2 linked regions of the Pseudobacteriovorax antillogorgiicola genome follow. The protein of the gene in region 2 interacts with the protein of the main gene of each other region in a pairwise test. Links are inferred from orthologs where the notes say so. Each region holds a gene or a part of one and is shown on either strand. Other genes may lie near its edges.

Region 1 (2,795 bases), on a different replicon or contig from region 2:
GAAGTGACTTATAGAATACCCGACGAAAGTAGACGGCTATGACGAAGAAGCTCGCATGGCCGATGTAAATTGAAATAAGGTGTTCCCGCCAAACTTCTGAAAAGAGAAACGGCGGCAGGATAATAATGGCAAAGACTGTGCTGAAAAGTAAGTGGCTGCGGCGAAACCGATGGAGAAAAAAGTGGGTTCCAATGTTTGCAGTGAGACAGGCAACTGTAACCGCTAGGCGGTAACTAGGGTTCATGGTGAGTAAGAAGTAGAGAAATAAACCGTTCATCACCAGAGTTGTTTCAGCCAGAAACCCATGGTAGAGAGCCCTTATTCTAGGGTCCGTCGCCCGTGATTTGATTTGGAATAGAAGAAGCAGGTTTAGCAGAAAAATGCCTATGGCGATAAATCTTGTTCGAATGGTTTCCCAGGCTAGTTCTTCAGGAAAACTCAAAAGATCAGTGGGGGCTATCAGCAACAAGAGCATGATACACATCAAGTTGGCATCGCGAACGAATAGGCGCAGGTGGCTTTCTTCCCAGCGCCTCCGAAGGAACTTGGCTTCACCTAACTTTTCCGCAAATTCGCGCACTTTTACCACTTCATTCAAATGCTTACCTGATCGCTATATTGTTACACGATTCTCTTCGAGGCGCCTATGGACAGTTATTCACAATTCTTGAACCCTGAACGCTTTATCGTCTTAAACCCTGAAAAATTTACAGTAAATATCTACTCTTTGAGCGCGGAGATGCGCAGCATTTGCTGTGTCGGGCTTAATCTGATTGACGAACCCATGGCGATAAAGGCATAAAGGGCAGTCCAGAACACTACTTGGAAGGAGTTCTTCTTGATTTCTCCCATTTTCGAGAGCAGCCAGTGGCGCGAGGTTCCTGGCTTCGAATTTAATGATATCACCTACCATCGGGCAGTGGACCAAGGCACCGTTCGCATTGCGTTCAACCGACCCGAAGTTCGTAACGCCTTTCGTCCGCAGACTGTTGACGAACTTTATACAGCTTTGGAACATGCTCGCATTAGCAGCGACGTTGGAGTTGTTCTCATCACTGGTAATGGCCCTTCACCAAAAGATGGCGGCTGGGCTTTCTGTGCAGGCGGCGATCAACGGATTCGCGGCAAAGACGGTTACCAATATCAAGATGCAGATGGCACGGTGGACAAAGCCAAGCTCGGCCGCTTGCATATTCTTGAAGTACAACGCTTAATTCGCTTTATGCCTAAAATTGTTATGGCCGTGGTTCCGGGTTGGGCAGTTGGCGGTGGTCATAGTCTACATGTAGTCTGCGATATGACTCTCGCGAGCCGTGAACATGCCGTGTTTAAACAAACAGATCCTGATGTGGCCAGCTTCGATGGAGGCTACGGCTCGGCTTATCTTGCCCGGCAAGTGGGCCAGAAGCGTGCTAGAGAAATCTTTTTTCTAGGCGCGAACTACTCTGCTCAGGAGGCATATGAAATGGGAATGGTGAATAAAGTCGTTCCCCATGAAGACTTAGAAAAAGAAGCCCTCGCTTGGGCAAAGGTTATGAACAATAAGTCACCTACAGCAATGAGAATGCTAAAATACTCATTCAATATGATTGACGACGGCTTAGTTGGGCAGCAACTCTTTGCTGGTGAAGCAACGCGCCTCGCTTATAGCACTGACGAAGCAGCAGAAGGTCGCGATGCCTTTGTAGAAAAGCGAGACCAGGACTTTAGCCAATTTCCTTGGCACTATTGAGCACTTATGCTGGGTGAGGTGGATACCACTCGCATTCCTTGCGAAGGGTATGATTCCACCTTCCCGAAATTCTTTCTTTTCAAAACCCCTGCTATTTTCTATTTTATTTCCAACCCTTACTCCCCTTAGGCCTCTCCATCCCAAGAAATGCCGATATGGAAGCATGGAGAAACATAGGGGAATAGATTTTGACAAAGCCATCCAGGTTTAAGGTCTTGCATCGTCTAGACCAAAGCCATAGCGACCATCAAACGCTCCAATCTCTCTTTGATCAACTTCCCAAAGATCAGAAAACAGTTTTGACATTAAAGTTTAAATTTGGACTGAGCTACAAGACCATCAGCCGAGCCACTGGCATTGATCGACAAGATGTCGCACGGCTGATACCAATTGGAATGGATCACTTGCGAGGTGATTCTAGACCAGAGTCATCGACGATCGTGGCCCCTCACCTAATGGTCGCCTATACCATCGATCATTTAACCAAAAATCAAAAATCAAAAATTGAAGCACTGATCAGCAAAGACAAAAGCGCGCGGTATGCTTATCAAGCGACTCTTCAGTGGTCTCGAATCCTGCATGGCGAATTTCAAAGCAAAATTAGGTGCAAGGTTTCCCAATCACTGCTGATGAAGGCACATTCCGAACCGCCTCATCGTCGATGGGCTCCGTATGTACCCCACGGGATTCTATCTATCATGGTCCTTACCTTCCTCATTTTCTTGGGCCGATACTATCAGACCAGATTTGAATCCCAAGACTCAGGGGTGTCAAGCACTTCATCAAGGAAGGGCAGCTCATCCATAGTTCCAGAAGGCGTTCGCGGCAATAGTTTCATCCGTTCCACGACTTTAAACCCACTCATCAAAGTTAATGAGAATTTATCGAAAACCCAAAAGCCTGCTGTAGTCATAGCACCACCCAATATTAATCTTGCCAAAAAAATTCCTAAGCTTCTGGAAGTCAAGTCTCGCTTCAATAAGCTGAGTATCGATGGCTACAATATAAAGGCTGCTCCTTGGAACCGTGATCACAAGCTTTTGAACTTAAGAATTCGTGTTCA
Region 2 (2,947 bases):
TTAGTCCTATCTGAATCGTTTTCTTTGAAGGTATTGCGAACAACAATGGGCATTCGATATTTTGCACCCAACTCCACACAGCGAGCATGCAAGACTTTGCTGCCCAGAGACGCCATTTCAAGGGCAACCTCAAAGTCCATCTCAAGATTCAGCCGGGCATTGGGCACGACCCTAGGGTCTGCAGTAAAAACGCCGTCCACATCAGTGTTGATTTCGCAAAAAGCAGCATCAAGAGCGACCGCCAGGGCCACAGCGGAGGTGTCGCTCCCGCCTCGCCCGAGAGTTGTGATTTCACCCTGCCGCGTAATGCCCTGAAAGCCTGCTATCACAGGAATTTCACCTCTTTCCCAAACATCAAACAACTTGCGACAATCGATTTCTTGAATCCGTGCTTGGGAGTGGTACTCATCTGTAACAATACCCAGCTGGTAGGCTGTGAAGCCTCTGGCAGAAACTCCCTCTGCTTCAAGTGCCGATGCCATCAATGCCACAGATACTTGTTCACCAGCTGACACGGCCAAATCATAGTGTTTTGCTGGTGCTTTCGGATTAATATCGCCAACAAGACCTACCAGCCGATTTGTTTCTCCTGACATGGCGCTCACGACGATGGCAATCTTCTGGTAACCCTGTTCCACTTGCTCGCTGACTCGTTTGGCGATGTGTTTTATCCGGTCGACATTGCCGACTGAGGTGCCTCCGTACTTCTGAACAATGGGGCGATGATCGCTTTCTGAATACATACTCTAGCCTCACTCTGGCTTGGGGATGCTGCAACTCCGTAGGCATCCCCCCGTTAAAAGATAGGGAAGCAACGCTGCTATTGCGTAATTGCTTTATAACCTGTTAGCTTGTCTCGCTATCAGCTGAAGGTATATACTAGTCCATTTAGGCTTGCAACTGACGCCTCGGTGGTACTCTAGGAATTTTTTTACACATTATTAAGGAAACCATCATGATTGTAGTCACTGGAGGAGCTGGCTTTATTGGCAGTGCACTGATATGGGCTCTCAACGAGATCGGAGAGCAGCAAATTGTCTCTGTGGACAAGTTGGGGATGGGTGAAAAGTGGCGTAATTTGGTCAAGCGAGACGTGGCCTTCAATCTAAGCATCGATGAGTTCTTGCCGTGGCTTGAGAAGAATGGTGACCAAGTGGAGGCAGTTTTTCATATGGGTGCTTGTTCATCGACTACAGAGCGAGACGCCGACTTTTTGATGAGCAACAACGTCCATTATAGCCAGTCCCTGTGGTCGTTCTGCGCAAGGAAAGACATTCCATTTATCTACGCATCTTCAGCCGCGACCTATGGGTCAAAGGATAATGATTTTTCCGATCAACACAATCAGATCGACTCTTTGAGACCTATCAATAAGTATGGTTGGAGCAAACAGCTGTTCGATCGCTGGGCATTGCATCAAGTCTCTAGCCCTTCGCAGTGGTTCGGACTGAAGTTTTTTAACGTCTATGGCCCTCAGGAGTACCACAAGGGTTCGCAGGCCAGCGTTGTTTTTCACGCTTATCCCCAAATTAAGCATAGCGGCAGCCTAAAGCTTTTCAAATCCTACAAAGAGGGGATTGGCCATGGGGAGCAGATGCGAGACTTTGTTTATGTAAAAGACGTCGTCAACGTTATGATCCACCTTTGGCAAAACGGCAAGCAAGGCCAGTCTGGAATTTACAACCTCGGCACGGGGCAAGCTCGAAGTTTCGCAGATCTGGGGCGCGCCGTCTTTTCTGCGCTAAATACTGAGGAAAAGTTTACCTGGATTGAAATGCCAGACAACATTAAAAACCAGTACCAGTACTTCACCGAGGCCGATCTTCAAAAGCTCCGCAACGAAGCAGGCTATGACGCTCCGTTCCACAGCCTCGAAGCTGGGGTTAAGGACTATGTCCAAAACTACCTGGAAGAGGGTGATCGCTTCCTATAAGGTTAATGATGATCCAATCGCCTGAGGAAGCATGATTCTTCTCGAATTTCAGCTTCCATTCTGCTTTTGGATCAGTTAGTGATAGCTCTCCTTAAATCACTACAAAATCGTGATTTGATGAAGCAGCCCTGGCGGTTACTCGTAATTCTCGGTTAACCCTATCAACCTCACAGTCATGGAGATCTTGTTATGGATATCACCAGTCAAATCCGCGAGGGTGTACGCCTCCTCACTGGTATCGAAGAAGGCACCCTACCATCCTCAGAGTGCTACAACATTATCAATCAGCTCGACGAAGTGCTGGTGAGCTTGACCATTCGCTATCTTAGAAAAAAGTATCCACCAACACGACAAGAGGCTACTGGAGTCGTGAGTCGCTTGGTCGACCTTTCAGGCACCTATCCACAGGTGGTTCAGATGGTTAAGGATGGTGAGGCCGACCCAATTTCTGAGTGGTTTACCGATACCTACGCATTCCGCGAGTTCTACGACTCACCGGAATCTTTTATTGAAACCATTGTGAATAAGCTTGAAGGCTAGCTTGACGGTAGCTGCATGCATTCCATGGCGCCTAAAGTTTCGCCACTCTGCTTTTGGGGAGTCAAATCGATTCTCACGACAAAGCCATCTTCGTAAGTCATCGTGCCAGTGAGCTGGTCAAAGGCTCTCACTGGCTGAGCATCTTCTACAAACAGCACGATCCTTTGTTCTGCTTCATCATCATCCCGGGATTCAACAGAATAGCCGCCCTTCATGAAAACTGAAGCACCGTCAAGATTTTCCAGATAAAGCACAAACTGCCCTCCCGCAAAGGTAAGCTGCCACGAAAGCTGATCTTGAAGACACTGCCACACCGTATTCAAAGCTTCTGCGTCACCCTCTTTGGGCCTCTTTAGGCGGACAATACTATCCCTCGAATTGAGCAGCAACTCTCCGTCGAAAAGCTGGTACTCAAAATCTCTTATCCCTCCTGCCAGAGCCAGCTCCTCCACCTGTGAGGCTTCCACCCTTAAG

What was found.
Region 1: the proteins of rfaD (region 2) and B9N89_RS07995 interact in binary tests that used the Escherichia coli proteins (3 or more experiments, as listed by UniProt). The link is inferred for Pseudobacteriovorax antillogorgiicola from one-to-one orthologs.

The regions. Positions count from the first base shown.
Region 1 is NZ_FWZT01000005.1:47,612-50,406, forward strand. The notes cover bases 15-2,785. They hold B9N89_RS07995 (1,4-dihydroxy-2-naphthoyl-CoA synthase), read left to right. Parts: upstream 15-838; coding sequence 839-1,732; downstream 1,733-2,785. Other genes in these bases: B9N89_RS07990 (sensor histidine kinase), read right to left, coding at 15-580; B9N89_RS31295 (hypothetical protein), read left to right, coding at 647-802; B9N89_RS08000 (sigma factor-like helix-turn-helix DNA-binding protein), read left to right, coding at 1,921-2,785. Outside these bases: more of B9N89_RS07990, read right to left, coding at 1-14; more of B9N89_RS08000, read left to right, coding at 2,786-2,795. UniProt on the Escherichia coli protein: Converts o-succinylbenzoyl-CoA (OSB-CoA) to 1,4-dihydroxy-2-naphthoyl-CoA (DHNA-CoA).
Region 2 is NZ_FWZT01000023.1:52,247-55,193, forward strand. Bases 22-2,944 are described here. They hold rfaD (ADP-glyceromanno-heptose 6-epimerase), read left to right. Parts: upstream 22-955; coding sequence 956-1,933; downstream 1,934-2,944. Other genes in these bases: B9N89_RS24345 (aspartate kinase), read right to left, coding at 22-743; B9N89_RS24355 (hypothetical protein), read left to right, coding at 2,123-2,473; B9N89_RS24360 (hypothetical protein), read right to left, coding at 2,470-2,944. Also shown: more of B9N89_RS24345, read right to left, coding at 1-21; more of B9N89_RS24360, read right to left, coding at 2,945-2,947. UniProt on the Escherichia coli protein: Catalyzes the interconversion between ADP-D-glycero-beta-D-manno-heptose and ADP-L-glycero-beta-D-manno-heptose via an epimerization at carbon 6 of the heptose.